Regions from separate parts of the Rhizobium sp. BK591 genome, predicted to be linked through region 1. Evidence: riboswitches for the same ligand, from Rfam matches in the RefSeq annotation. Region 1 holds a riboswitch; each other region holds the start of a gene.
The links. A riboswitch is a leader RNA that binds a small molecule or an ion and turns the genes downstream of it on or off. The one in region 1 is predicted to bind cobalamin.

Region 1 (3,689 bases):
GTCGCGCGCGGCGGTGCTGGAGCAGGGATCCAGCCATCCCTTGGCCCTGGCTATCCTCAACCGCGCCAAAGCGGACGGCGTTCCCGTGCCGCCAGCCTTTGAGCTGGAAGCGCTGCCGGGCAAGGGTGTCAGCGGCAAGGTCGGCGGCGAGACGCTGGACCTGTTGTCGCCGCCGGCTGCCCGTGCGCTCGGGGCGCTCAGCGCGGAGCAGGATGCACGCATCACGGCGCTGAACGACGAGGGCAAGAGCGTATCGGTGCTGCTCGGCAACGGTATCGCGGCCGGCCTGATCGCCATGCGCGACGAGCCGCGCGAGGATGCCGAGGCCGGGCTCGCTACCCTCAAATCGGCAGGCGTCAAGGCGATGATGCTGACAGGCGACAACAAGCGGACGGCGGCAGCGGTGGCCGGCATGCTCGGCATCGACTGGCTCGGGGAGATGATGCCTGAGGACAAGCAGCGTGTTGTCGGCGAATTGAAGCGCCAGGGCTTCATCGTCGCCAAGGTCGGCGACGGCATCAACGATGCTCCGGCGCTGGCCGCTGCCGATATCGGCATCGCCATGGGCGGCGGCACCGATGTGGCGCTGGAGACCGCGGATGCCGCCGTGCTGCACGGACGCGTCGGCGACGTGGCGCGGATGATCGAACTTTCCAAACGCACGATGGGCAACATCCAGCAGAACATCAGCATCGCGCTGGGGCTGAAGGCGGTGTTCCTGGTGACGACGATCATGGGCATTACCGGGCTCTGGCCGGCGATCCTCGCCGATACCGGCGCCACTGTGCTGGTGACGATCAACGCGCTGCGGCTGCTTCGGATAAAGATATAAGCATTCCCCGACTTCATCCTCCGGCGCCCGTCACCGGCGGGATGTCCCATCGACGATTCGGGCCTGATCTCGAATCGAAATCTTTGGACCGGTCATAGGTCGGCTCCCCTCGTGGGGCTTCTCCACAGCCTGCTGTCTTTAAGCTTTGGTTATCCATGTTCTTCACAGGAATGTAGCGATTTCAAACCTGTCGTAACGCAACGCACAAACCATCCGTTGACGCGAATTTGGATTGGCGTACTATATCTAGTGTTCGAGGTTCCATCGATTCGTAAGGATCGATGGCTAAGACGGGAATTCGGTGCGCTTCGCCATCATGGCGCGGCAATGCCGGAGCTGCCCCCGCAACTGTAAGCGGTGAGCAACTGTCCGATTTCAGGTCACTGGAGCATGATGCTCCGGGAAGGCTGGGGCAGGGTGCATCGACCCGTGAGCCAGGAGACCTGCCTCGAACAAAACGTCCACGGGCGGGGTGTCCGGAAGGTCGCGTTTGCATGGCTGCGGGGATCTCCGCATCGCGTTTCGCAGGCCCGAACCTCCGCCCCTGAAACCTTCGCATTGAGCCACTTCGGGGTGAAGTCATGTCAGTATCTCAATTCAGGCTGCCACCCGCGCAATATAAAGGGCACGTCGCGCCCGGCGGCTGAACGAGCCGCATAGCTGCAAAATACAGAGCCTTTTCGACGGATATCGAGAGATTTCCGATCGATGTCCTGCGTCCCAATCGCGTCGTCACGAGGAATACTATGACCATTACCGTCTACAGCAAGCCTGCCTGCGTCCAGTGCACTGCCACCTACCGCGCCCTCGACCGTCTGGGTGTCGATTATGACATCGTCGATATCTCGCAGGATGCCGAAGCGCTCGATCGGGTCCGCAGCCTCGGCTACATGCAGGCGCCTGTCGTCATCGCCGGCGAGCAGCACTGGGCGGGCTTCCGCCCCGACATGATCAGCGCGCTCTCCTGAGTGAGGACAAGCGGTGGGGTTGATCGTCTATTATTCCAGCCGATCCGAAAATACCCATCGGTTCGTCGCCAAGCTCGGACTGCGCGCGGCGCGCATTCCGACCGGTGGCGTTGACGCGTTCCATATCCACGAACCCTTCGTGCTTGTTGTGCCGACTTATAGCGGCGACGGCGGCAAGGGTGCCGTTCCCAAGCAGGTGATTCGTTTCTTGAACGATGCGGAAAACCGAGGACACATCCGCGGCGTGATTGCCGCGGGCAACAGCAATTTCGGCGAGACATACGGGCTCGCCGGCGACGTGGTCTCGCGGAAATGCCTGGTGCCGTACCTCTACAGGTTCGAGCTCATGGGCACGGAAGACGACGTCGCCAACGTCAAACACGGGATGGAACGATTTTGGACACGGGAACAACTCTGACGCGGGATGCGGGCGCAAAACCGCATAACACTTTTGCTCATCCCGCAGGCCAACGCCCTTTGAAAGCGGCGGAAACGCTCGACTATCACGCGCTGAACGCCATGCTGAACCTCTATGACGAGGATGGGCGGATCCAGCTCGACAAGGATCGTTTGGCGGCCAAGCAGTATTTCCTGCAGCATGTGAACCAGAACACGGTGTTCTTTCACAATCTGAGGGAAAAGCTCGATTACCTCGTGACCGAGGGTTATTACGAGCAGGAGGTTCTCGACCAGTATTCCTTCAATTTCGTGCGAGACCTGTTCGACCAGGCCTATGCCAGGAAATTCCGTTTCCCGACCTTCCTCGGCGCCTTCAAATATTACACCAGCTATACGCTGAAGACCTTCGACGGAAAGCGCTATCTCGAGCGCTACGAGGACCGCATCTGCATGGTGGCGCTGGCGCTTGCGCGCGGCGACGAGGGCCTTGCCCGCGACATGGTGGACGAGATCATTTCCGGCCGTTTCCAGCCGGCGACGCCGACCTTCCTCAATGCCGGCAAGAAGCAGCGCGGAGAGCTGGTTTCCTGCTTCCTGCTGCGCGTCGAGGACAATATGGAATCGATCGGCCGGTCGATCAATTCGGCGCTGCAATTGTCGAAGCGCGGCGGCGGCGTGGCGCTGTCGCTGACCAATATCCGCGAGGCCGGCGCGCCGATCAAGCAGATCGAGAACCAGTCGTCTGGCATCATCCCGGTGATGAAGCTGCTCGAAGACAGTTTTTCCTATGCCAACCAGCTCGGGGCGCGGCAGGGCGCGGGTGCGGTCTATCTCAACGCCCATCACCCCGACATCATGCGCTTCCTCGATACCAAGCGTGAAAATGCCGACGAGAAGATCCGCATCAAGACGCTGTCGCTCGGCGTCGTCGTGCCCGACATCACCTTCGAGCTCGCCAAGAACAATGAAGACATGTACCTGTTCTCGCCCTATGACGTGGAACGCGTCTATGGCGCGCCTTTCACCGATATTTCGGTGACGGAAAAGTACCGCGAGATGGTGGCGGATGCCCGCATTTCAAAGAAGAAGATCAAGGCGCGCGAATTCTTCCAGGTGCTTGCCGAAATCCAGTTCGAGAGCGGCTACCCCTATATCATGTTCGAGGACACGGTGAATCGGGCGAACCCGATCGCCGGGCGCATCTCGATGAGCAATCTCTGCTCGGAGATCCTGCAGGTGAGCGAGGCCAGCGAATACAATGACGACCTCTCCTACAAATATCTTGGCAAGGATATTTCCTGCAATCTCGGCTCGCTGAACATCGCCGCGGCCATGGATTCGGCCGATTTCGGCAAGACGATCGAGACGTCGATCCGGGCGCTGACGGCCGTTTCCGACATGAGCCACATTTCCTCGGTTCCCTCGATCGAGAAGGGCAATGAGGAGAGCCATGCGATCGGCCTTGGCCAGATGAACCTGCACGGCTATCT
Region 2 (3,689 bases), on a different contig from region 1:
GGGCTTCGATGACATCCGTGAGGGTCAATGAGCTGATATCGGTGACGGGGCAGCCCGGCGCCGCGGACTTTGGTGCTTTCGCGGCAGACGGCTTTGCCGCCGTCATCAATGCCCGGCCGGATGGCGAGGAGCCGGGGCAACCCGGTAATGCAGCGGAGAAGGCTTCAGCCGCCGCCGCCGGGCTCGCCTACAGCTTCGTGCCGGTGAAGGGGGCCGAGATTACCGAGGCCGATATCCGCGCCTTTCAGGCGGCGATAGCTGAGGCGAAGGGGCCGGTCGTCGCCCATTGCAAGAGCGGCACACGGGCGCTGACGCTTTATGCGCTGGGCGAGGCGCTGGACGGGCGGATGAAGTCCGGGGATGTCGAGGCCTTTGGTCAAGGCCTCGGCTTCGATCTTGCCGGCGCGCGGCGCTGGCTGGAGAAGCGGGCAGGGCAGGTACCTCATGTGAAGGCCTTCTTCGAGCCCCGCACCTGCAGTGTGCAATATGTCGTTTCCGACCCGGCGACGAAACGCTGCGCCATCATTGACCCGGTGCTCGATTTCGACGAGATGTCGGGGGCGACGGGCACGGCCAATGCCGACGCCATCCTCGCCCATATCGAGAGCGAAGGGCTGACGGTCGAGTGGATCCTCGACACGCATCCGCATGCCGATCATTTCTCCGCTGCGTATTACCTCAAGGGAAAGACCGGTGCGCCGACGGCGATCGGCGCCCATGTCACCGACGTGCAGGCGCTCTGGAAGGAGATCTACAATTGGCCGGCGCTCGCGACCGACGGCTCGCAATGGGACCGGCTGTTTGCCGATGGCGAGACGTTCGAGATCGGCACGCTCAAGGCCCGCGTGATGTTTTCGCCCGGGCACACCCTCGCCTCGATCACCTATGTGATCGGCGACGCCGCCTTCGTGCACGATACGGTGTTCACGCCGGATTCCGGCACCGCCCGCACGGATTTCCCGGGCGGCAGCGCCAGCGCCCTCTGGCACACGATCCAGGCGATCCTGTCGCTGCCCGAGGAGACCCGGCTGTTTTCCGGTCACGACTATCAGCCGGGTGGCCGCCACCCGCGCTGGGAAAGCACGGTTGCCGCCCAGAAGCGCGCCAATCCGCATATATCGGGCATCGACGAGGCCGGCTTTGTGGCGCTGCGCCAGGCGCGCGACCGCACGCTGCCGAAGCCGAAGCTGATGCTGCACGCGCTGCAGGTCAATATCCGCGGCGGGCGGCTGCCCGAGCCGGAGGAGAACGGCCGGCGGTATCTGAAGATTCCGCTGGATGCGTTGTGACGGGGCGGCCCTGGCAACCGCCGCATCGTTCAAAGCGTGCTTCCTATAGCAGCCCCGGCGAAGTCATCCCCACCAATAGCAGCCGGCACCCATGTTCCCCGACTGCTTCATAGGCAAGGCAGTTTATCGCAAGGAAGCGCTTTTCGCCGCAATGTCAACCGACCGCCACCGGCAGTTTGCGCACCGAACGGCGGCGCGCAGCCATGCGCGCGATATATTTATCCGCCGGTGGTGCGGCGCCCTCTGAATAATCATTGACGGCGCGCGGGCAGGCGACGTAACTGGGGGAGACGGTTCCCTGAAGATGACTCCAAGGGGATTAATAGGGAACACGGTGAGGACGACCCAGTAGGGACCGAGACCGTGGCTGCCCCCGCAACTGTAAGCGGATTGTCGATCTCGGGGTTGATCGCGGAGCGATCATGCCCTTGGCCTAAAGGCCACGCCACTGCGGATATTGCGGGAAGGCGGATGAAAGACGGATATCCGCAAGCCAGGAGACCTGCCGTCAATCGCGATCCAATCAACCGGGCGGGGATGCCCGGACAAGGAACAGACATGATTGTCCTTCTGAACCTTCGCCTGATATCGGCATGCATCCGTCTCGATTGGGCCTCCCGCGGCTAGTCTACGCGTCAGCGTGACTTCAGCGTTGCGTATATGCGCGCGGCGCGGCCGTGCCTGTTTTCCCATCATCGAGGTTTTCATGCGTCAATTTCTCGCCATCATGACATTTACCTTCGGGCTGGCCGGCCTTGCGGCACCAAGCTTGGCCGCGACCCAATATCCCCTGACCGTCAGCAATTGCGGCCAGCAGGTGACGTTCCAGAAGGCGCCCGCCAGGATCGTTTCGATCGGCCAGGGCATGACTGAAATTCTGTTCTCGCTCGGCCTTGCCGACAAGATCGCCGGAACCGCCGTCTGGGTTGGCCCTGTCCTGCCGCAATATGCCGAGGCCAACAGCAAGATAAAACGCCTCGCCGACAACGATCCGAGCTTCGAATCCGTCGTCGGGCAGGAGCCCGACCTCGTGGCGGCCGAGTTCGAATGGCATGTCGGCGCGCAGGGCTCCGTCGGCAAGCGGGAGCAGTTCAAGGATCTCGGGATCAATAGTTATCTCGCGCCGGCCGATTGCGTCGCCAAGGTCAACACCGATGGCGGCGACGGTGTGCGTGGGGAGCTGTTCACGATGGACCTGATCTACCGGGAAATCGCTGAACTCTCGGAGATCTTCGACGTCAAGGAGCGCGGCGATGCGCTGATTTCCAAGCTGAGGAAGCGCGAGGCGGATGCCGTGGCGTCGATATCGGGCGCGACGGGCAAGAGCCTGCCGGTCGTCTTCTGGTTTTCCAGCAAGGAGGTCAACGGCGACGCCTTCATTGCCGGCAAGAACAGCGCACCTGCCTATATCCTCAAGACGATCGGCGCGAAGAACGTCGTGACAACCGAAGAGGAATGGCCGCTGGTCGGCTGGGAAACCATCGCCCAGGCGAACCCCGCGGTGATCGTGCTGGCGACCATGGATCGCCGCCGTTATGCGGCTGACGATCCCAAGGTCAAGCTTGACTTTCTCGAGAACGACCCTGTGACCAGGGAACTCGATGCCGTCAGGAACAGGCACTTCGTGATGATGGATGCGCAGTCGATGAACCCGACGATCCGCACGATCGACGGCATCGAGACAGTGGCGAAGGGCATCAAGTCCTTCGGCCTGGCACAGTGAAGACAGTATCGCTCAGGCGGCAGGGATGGTGGGCGCTCGCCGCGCTCACCATTGCCGCGCTTCTCCTTCTTGGACTGATGATCAGTCTCGCCGTTTCCATCGGCGAGATTGCCATCCCGCTTGCGACGACGGCTGAGGCGGTTTCGAACCGCCTGTTCGGAACCGATTTCGAGCTCAGCCGCATCCACCAGGGCATCGTCTGGGATTATCGGCTGAGCCGCGCCCTCGTCGCGGCCAGCGCCGGCGCGTCGCTCTCGCTCTGCGGCGCCATCCTGCAGGCGCTGCTGCGCAATCCGTTGGCCGAACCCTATGTGCTCGGCATCTCCGCCGGCGCCTCGACGGGAGCCGTCTGCGTGATGATTCTCGGCTTCGGCTACGGTATTCTCGGCCTGTCGAGCGGGGCCTTCATCGGCGCAGTCATGGCCTTTTTGCTGGTCGGCTTCCTGGCGACGGGTGCGGGGGGAACCGGCGAACGCATCATACTGTGTGGCGTCGCCGGTTCGCAGCTCTTCAACGCGCTCACCTCCTACATCGTGACGACATCGGCGAATGCCGAGCAGGCGCGCGGCATCCTGTTCTGGCTTCTGGGGTCGCTCAGCGGCGTACGCTGGCCAGATGTCTACCTTTCGGTGCCGATCGCGCTTGCCGGCTTCATCGTCTGCATGGCCCATGTGCGG
Region 3 (3,689 bases), on a different contig from region 1:
ATCGCGAAAATGCGCTAGGATTTTCTCCAAGCTCATTAAGAGAAACGCCTTAAGAGACAATGCGCGGCGATCGAGGCCGCAATCGACCGATCGACTTTTTGCTCACCCCGGACGACGCCGTGAAACCCCGAAAATTGTCTCTTGCCCTCCTCCTCGCCTTCGCAGCGCCCGCCGCCGCGCAGACGAGCGCTGTCTGCGAGGACCTGCGTGGCCGTCTCGCCGATCTGCCGCGATCGATCGGCAATAGCAACGGCCGGGAGGCGCGCCAATATGCCAGCGCCATGGCCGAGCAGAACCTCGAGCTGCGCAAGGTTCGCAACGAGCTGCGCAACAATGGCTGCACCTCGGGCAGCATGGTCGTGATCGGCGGCGAGAATGCCGATTATTGCGGTGAACTCTCGCAGTCCGAAGCCCGCATGATCGACAATATCCAATATCTCCAGGACCGCCGTAACGAGCTGGCCGGCCAGAGCGGCGATGATGGGACACGCCGTGAACTGATCGCCGCGCTCGATCTCAATGGCTGCAACAGCGAAAACTTCTATGCCCCGAGCGATCGCAACGCCGCCGACCCCGCCCCGAGCATCGAGGAGCAGGCGATGCGCACCGATACCTTCATTCCGCTCGGCGGCGGTGAAGAGGTCGATCCGCGCTACGGCCTGCCGCGGGCCGAAATGCTCTCGCCGGTCAGCACCATGTGCGTGCGCACCTGCGACGGCGGCTTCTTCCCGATCAGCTCGAACGCCACTTCGGTCGATTTCGGCCGCGACGCCCAGACGTGCGCCAAGATGTGCCCGGGTATCGAGACCGAGCTGTTCTATCGTGACGTGACGAGCACCGAAGCCTCGAACATGATCTCGGTCGCAACGGGCACGCCCTACAGCGCCATGAAAAACGCCTTTGCCTACAAGAACCGCACGCCGGGGGAAAAGTCCTCCTGCGCCTGCAATCTCACCGCCTACTACGATGAGATGCGCGGCAAGCAGCCGTCAAGCGAACCGCCGCAACAAGGTTCGATCACCACCATCCGCACCAATCCCACGGCGAAGGATGCTGCCGCAGCCCCACCGCAACCATCCGTCCCGGAGCGCCCCTACGATCCCGTGCAGAACAAGGTCCGCCAGGTCGGCCCGCAATTCCTTGCCGGTGATCAAGGCTCGATAGACCTCGCCAATCCGGCAACGCCGGGGCCGCAGCCTCAACAGCAGTGATTGCTACGGGTCGTTGCGTCCCCACCCGTCATGGAAGACGAGCTCTTGGAGCGGCAGACGCTGCCGCCAGCCTTTGACGGACAGTTCCGGCTCGTCATAAAGCCGATCGACGAAACCGGCACAGAGCCAAGCGACCACCTCGATATGCTCGGGTATGCCGAGAATGCTTTTCAGATCGCCTTCGCGAAAAATGCTGACCCAGCCGATGCCGACCCCTTCCGCCCGCGCCGCAAGCCAGAGATTCTGGATGGCGCAGACTGTGGAATAGCTATCCATCCTGGGATTGTGGGTGCGCCCCAGCACCACGCTGCCGCTGCGGGTGGGGTCGCAGGTCACGCCTATGCCGAGCGGTGCCTCGGTGATGCCTTCGAGCTTGAGGGAGCGGTATGCCTGCCGCCGCTCGCCGGTAAACATCAGCGCCGCCTCCTCATTGGCCTTCACAAAGGCGTCCTGGACGCGCGCCCGGACCGCGGCACTTTTCACCAGAATGAAATTCCACGGCTGCATGAAGCCGACGGAGGGCGCATGATGGGCGGCCGTCAGCAGCCGCTCCACGACATCGTCAGGCAAGGGATCGGGCAGGAACTGGCTGCGAACGTCGCGCCGCGTCTTGATCGCGTGATAGACGGCCTCGCGCTCGGCCAAGGAAAAACCGGACGCCGCCGAAAGGGCATCCTCATCAAAGGGTCGCATCGTCAAATCCCCAACAACGCAACCGCCCGCCGTCCGCGCGGATCGGTCAATCTTGCCAGGCCGGTCTTCTGACTCGGCGTCATCCGTCTGCCGCAGCCTTCCCGGCGAGAAGCCAGTGGCGAGATGAAGCGGCAAGCGTCGGCCTTACAGCGTTGGGCACGTTCCGGCCTTGCACCGGATTCCCGATTCTCCCGCGTTGATGGCGGGCACCTGACGGCGCATCTATTTCAGGAAAGCGCGGCGACGGCAAGCCGGCCCGAGGTCGCAGTCGGGAACCACGTTGAGCCACGCACCCTCCCGCGTCGGTTTGAAGCGGCTCGACAAGCTCCTTCATCCATAGTTTCTATGGCCTTATCACCACCGAAGGCGTATGGACGATACAGTCCCTCGCAGCATCCCGGTTGCCCGTGCCCCGCCTCACGCCCATGATCCTTGCGGTCGCCCTGTTCATGGAACAGATGGATTCGACCGTGATCGCCACCAGCCTGCCGGCGATCGCAGCCGATATCGGCACCTCGCCGATCGCGCTGAAGCTCGCCGTCACCAGCTATCTCGTGGCACTGGCGATCTTCATCCCGATCAGCGGCTGGATGTCCGATCGGTTCGGTGCGCGCAACATCTTCCGCATGGCGATCTTCGTCTTCATGATCGGCTCGGTCGCCTGCGCTTTCTCCAACTCGATCACGGCCTTCGTCATCTCACGGCTGGTCCAAGGCGCCGGCGGCTCGATGATGACGCCGGTCAGCCGCCTGCTTTTGGTCCGGGGAACGCCACGCCACGAACTCGTCGACGCCATGGCCTGGCTCACCATTCCCGCCTTGATCGGCCCGATCTTGGGGCCGCCGATCGGCGGTTTCCTCACCACCTATCTCACCTGGCACTGGATCTTCTGGATCAACGTCCCGATCGGCGTGCTCGGCATCATCCTCGTCACCCGTTTCCTGCCGGCGGTCGAGCCGCGCAGCCCGCGGCCGATGGATTTCCCGGGCTTCTTCCTCTGCGGCCTCGGTTTCTCCGGCTTCGTCTTCGGCGTCTCGGTGATCAGCCTGCCGGCCGTGCCCGTCATCTACGGTTATGTCACGGTTGCGATCGGCATCCTTTCCGGTCTCCTCTACCTCCTGCATGCCCGCCGCGCGCCCTATCCGCTTCTCGATCCGAAGATGTTCCGCTACCCGATGTTCCGGGCGGCGATCCTCGGCGCCTCGAATTTCCGCATGGGGCTCGGCGCGCTGCCCTTCCTGATGCCGCTGATGCTGCAGCTCGGCTTCGGCCTGACGCCGTTGCAGTCGGGCTCGGTCACCTTCGTCAGCGCACTCGGCTCCATGGGCTCGAAATTCGCCGCCTCGCGCACCTTCAATGCCTTCGGCTTCCGCACCGTCATATCAATCACCACCTTGCTGGCGGCGATCTTCCTCGGCATCAACGGCCTGTTCACCGCCGAAACCCCGCTGTTCCTGATCATGGCCTGCCTGCTGATCGGCGGCCTGTTCCGCTCCATGGCTTTCTCGGGCGTCAACGCCATGGCCTTCGGCGATGTCGACGCCGCCGACAGCAGCCAGGCAACCGCGATCAATGCCGTTGCCCAGCGTATCTCCATGGCAATGGGTGTGGCGATCGCCGGCGGCATCCTCGAAATTTCGAGCAGCTTCCATAGCGGCCGGCTGCTGGTCTCGGATTTCCACGTCGCCTTCTTCAGCGTCTCGGCGATTTCGGCGCTCGCCTGCATCACCTTCCTGCGCCTGCCGCGCGATGCCGGCGCGGAACTGACGACGCGCCGCCGCAAAC
Region 4 (3,689 bases), on a different contig from region 1:
GTCGCTGATCGTTCCCTGCTGGGCCAGAAGCAGATGCATTGGTTTATGCCAGCTCTTCGATTGCCGCCCTCACCGCGTCCTGATCCATCTCGTGCAGGCCGATGACGACGAGGCGCGTCGTGCGCTTTTCGCCTGGAGCCCAGGCGCGGTCGAAATAATGATCGATGCGGCTGCCGACGGCCTGGAGCTGCAGGCGCATCGGCTTGCCGGCGATATCGACGAAGCCCTTGAGGCGCAGCACGTCATGGGTTGATATGATCGTCTTCAGCTTCTCGACGAAGCCGGCGGGATCGGCAACGGGTCCGAGATCGACGACGAAGCTGTCGAACTCGTCGTGGTCGTGCGGCGCGCCGTCTTCATGCTCCAGCTCATGATGCGACTTGCGATTGGCGACATCGTCCTCGGTGCCGATACCAAGGCCGAGCAGGATGCCGGCCGAGACTTCGCCGTTCTTCGCCTCGATGATCGCGGGCTTGCGCACCGTGCGGGAGGCAACCTCGTCGCGCACCCTGATAAGACCTGCCGCGTCGATCAGGTCGGTCTTGTTGAGCACGATGAGATCGGCGCAGGTGAGCTGATCCTCGAACAGCTCCTCGATCGGGCTTTCGTGATCGAGCGATTCATCCTCGGCGCGGCGCGCATCGACGGCATCATGGTCGTCGGCGAACCGGCCGGCGGCAACGGCGGCGCTATCGACCACCGTGATGACGCCGTCGACGGTCACTTGCGTGCGGATATCGGGCCAGTTGAAAGCGGCGACCAGCGGCTGCGGCAGGGCGAGGCCCGAGGTTTCGATGACGATGTGGTCGGGCCGCTGTTCGCGCTCGAGCAGCTTCGTCATCGTCGGAATGAAATCGTCGGCGACAGTGCAGCAGATGCAACCATTGGTGAGTTCGATGATGTCGTCCTCGGTGCAATTCTCCGCGCCGCAGCCCTTCAGCACGTCACCGTCGACACCGAGATCGCCGAATTCGTTGATGATGAGCGCGATCTTCTTGCCGCCGGCATTGGTGAGCAGGTTGCGGATCATCGTGGTCTTGCCGGCGCCGAGGAAGCCGGTGATGACGGTTGCGGGAATTTTCTGCTGGTTCATGAACTTAACCCTTCATTTTCAGCGGCAGGCCTGCCGCGATGAAATAAACTTCGGCGGCCTTCGCCGCGATCGATTGGTGCAGCCGGCCGGCATGATCGCGGAAATCCCGCGCCATGCGATTGTCAGGCACGATGCCGAGGCCGACCTCGTTGGAAACGAAAACGAGCCGCGCCTTCGCGGCGGCCAGGAAATCGGCGAGCGCTGCAAATTCCGCCGCCATGTCGCGCTCCTCCATCATCAGATTGGTGACCCAGAGCGTCAGGCAGTCGATCAGCACGATGCGTCCCTCGCCGTCGATGGCGCCAAGCTTACCGACGAGATCGAGCGGCTCCTCATGCGTCGTCCAGGACGGACCGCGGTCGGCCTTGTGCTGAGTGATACGCGCCTGCATCTCCTCGTCCCAGGCCCGGCCGGTGGCAAGGTAGTGGCGGTCGAGGCCGGTCGCGGTGACGAGAGCTTCGGCGAAGCGGGATTTGCCGGAGCGCGCGCCGCCGAGGATGAAGATGGTGGTCATGCTCAGACGCTCCTCAGGGAGGGTGCGTAGCCGTGGCTTGTTCCGAGTGCACCTTTTTCGACTGCTGGGGGGACCGAGTATTCGACATAACCGGCCGAAAGCACTCCTCTTGCAGGGCTGCTTGGAGGCGTCGCGAGCGCCGCACCAGGCCGCGCTGAATTCAATCGTTCAGCCAAGACAACCTCCGTGCTGGCAACGGGCGTAGTGCCCAGGTGTGGGCTTCTGGCCCGGCACGTAATGGCAGGTCTCCTGGCTCGCGGTTATCGGCCGCGATCGGGGCAGACCGGAAACCGGTCGCCCTGATCGTGCCGGCGGATCATCCTCGCCTTCCCGGCTGCATTGGTGAAAAGGTGGACGATTCGTAGATTTAGAGGCGTCCGACCCCGGTTGATCACCATGCATCTCCAGTGGCTTTTCCGGCATATCGCCCATCCCGCCCGCTTGCATGATTGCAAGCCGCCGGCCGGAGGGGCTCGGTGCCGGATGGAAGACCCTGACCGCTCTACAGTCGCGGGGTCGGCTGTGATGAAGGCGCCCGGTTTGGGTCCGCCCCTTCACATTCCCTTTTCATCCGGAAGGGCGCAACACCGATCCGGAACCATCCGTTATGTCAGGATGGTCGGGCGACCATCCGTTGAGGGATGGTTAGGCAAGCCGGGGTGTGAAGTCAACCGGCCTTGACGGCCGGTCAGCTTCCGAGGAGATGGCCCAACCCTGTCAACACGACTTACTCTACCTAAAATATCGTCATTTATCAGAGGCTTACGTCATAAATATTTGTCCCGGGCGCCGGCTTTTCGCCGCAATTGCGTCGCAAGCGGACTGCGCGACCATCTCCGCCCTTGACCGGGCCTCTCCCCGCCTAGTTGTCTAGCCATGCTTATGAAATTGGATCGGCGCCGTTTCCGGGCGCTGCGTGTTTTCTTCGATCCGGGCCGCCTGCGGGCGCTGACCCGCCGCAGCGAGGTCGGCCTGTCACTGGCGGGCGCCGTCGTCGGCATCATCTCGGGTCTCGCCGTCACCGGTATGAGCTACGTCTCCAGTGAGTTGCATCAGCTGGTCTTCGGCATCGCCGATAGCGAGCGGCTGAGCTCATCCGAGATCGAGAACAAGATGCTGCTGCTCACCGCGCCCGTCATCGGCGGCGCTCTGCTCGGCCTGTTGCTCCTGGTGCTGGCGAAACGGCGCAAGAAGCCGATGGTCGACCCGATCGAAGCCAATGCGCTGCATGGCGGCCGTCTATCCTTGACCGACAGCATCATCGTTGCCGTCCAGAACCTGATCTCCAACGGGTTCGGCGCCTCGGTCGGACTGGAGGCCGGCTATACCCAGCTTGCCGCCGGCCTTGCCTCGAAATTCGGCCTGAAGCTGCAGCTTCGCCGCTCCGACCTGCGCATCCTCGTCGGCTGCGGCGCGGCGGGCGCCATCGCCGCCGCCTTCAACGCGCCGCTGACCGGCGCCTTCTATGCCTTCGAGCTGATCATCGGCACCTATACGATCGTGTCGCTGACACCCGTCGTCGTCTCAGCTCTCATTTCCACCCTTGTCGCAAGGCTGCTTGCCGATGGTGATTTCACCATCGATATCGGCAGCTTCGGCTCGGTCGTGCCGGCCGATTATATCCCGGCGCTGCTGCTCGGCGCCTTCTGCGCCGGCATCGGTATCCTGATCATGCAGGGCGTCTCCTTCGTCGAGGAACTGGCGCGCAAGAGTTCGATCGCCCCACCCTTCCGCCCGGCGCTCGGTGGCGTCATCGTCGGGCTCTTGGCGATGATCTCGCCGCAGGTGCTCTCGGCCGGCCACGGCGCGCTGCATCTCAACCTCTCCCGCGAGGTGGCGATCCCGACACTGATCGGTCTCTTCCTGTTGAAATCCCTGGCCTCGGCGATCTCGATCGGCTCCGGCTTCAGGGGCGGCCTGTTCTTCGCCTCGTTGTTCATGGGCGCCCTGCTCGGCAAGCTCTTTGCCTATTGCGGACCCTATTTCGCCGATGCGACGCTGACCCCCGTCATCTATGCCGTGGTCGGCATGAGCTCGCTTGCCGTCGCCGTTATCGGCGGACCGCTGACCATGACGTTCCTG

Region 2: it holds a riboswitch for cobalamin, as region 1 does, so the genes downstream of both, FHX10_RS03945 (ABC transporter substrate-binding protein) here and nrdH (glutaredoxin-like protein NrdH) in region 1, are expected to answer to the same signal.
Region 3: it holds a riboswitch for cobalamin, as region 1 does, so the genes downstream of both, bluB (5,6-dimethylbenzimidazole synthase) here and nrdH (glutaredoxin-like protein NrdH) in region 1, are expected to answer to the same signal.
Region 4: it holds a riboswitch for cobalamin, as region 1 does, so the genes downstream of both, cobU (bifunctional adenosylcobinamide kinase/adenosylcobinamide-phosphate guanylyltransferase) here and nrdH (glutaredoxin-like protein NrdH) in region 1, are expected to answer to the same signal.

The regions. Positions count from the first base shown of each region.
Region 1 is NZ_JACIAZ010000007.1:20,576-24,264, forward strand. Features, by position in the region: gene FHX10_RS27180 (heavy metal translocating P-type ATPase) at 1-832, shown strand, start outside; cobalamin riboswitch at 1,072-1,298, shown strand; gene nrdH (glutaredoxin-like protein NrdH) at 1,579-1,800, shown strand; gene nrdI (class Ib ribonucleoside-diphosphate reductase assembly flavoprotein NrdI) at 1,814-2,218, shown strand; gene nrdE (class 1b ribonucleoside-diphosphate reductase subunit alpha) at 2,197-3,689, shown strand, end outside.
Region 2 is NZ_JACIAZ010000001.1:825,856-829,544, forward strand. Features, by position in the region: gene blh (bifunctional sulfur transferase/dioxygenase Blh) at 9-1,289, shown strand; cobalamin riboswitch at 1,564-1,814, shown strand; gene FHX10_RS03945 (ABC transporter substrate-binding protein) at 1,996-3,012, shown strand; gene FHX10_RS03950 (FecCD family ABC transporter permease) at 3,009-3,689, shown strand, end outside.
Region 3 is NZ_JACIAZ010000001.1:1,210,407-1,214,095, reverse strand. Features, by position in the region: gene FHX10_RS05890 (DUF2865 domain-containing protein) at 120-1,211, shown strand; gene bluB (5,6-dimethylbenzimidazole synthase) at 1,215-1,904, opposite strand; cobalamin riboswitch at 1,945-2,133, opposite strand; gene FHX10_RS05880 (DHA2 family efflux MFS transporter permease subunit) at 2,330-3,689, shown strand, end outside.
Region 4 is NZ_JACIAZ010000001.1:1,048,070-1,051,758, reverse strand. Features, by position in the region: gene cobN (cobaltochelatase subunit CobN) at 1-39, opposite strand, end outside; gene cobW (cobalamin biosynthesis protein CobW) at 44-1,093, opposite strand; gene cobU (bifunctional adenosylcobinamide kinase/adenosylcobinamide-phosphate guanylyltransferase) at 1,098-1,607, opposite strand; cobalamin riboswitch at 1,829-2,225, opposite strand; gene FHX10_RS05080 (chloride channel protein) at 2,484-3,689, shown strand, end outside.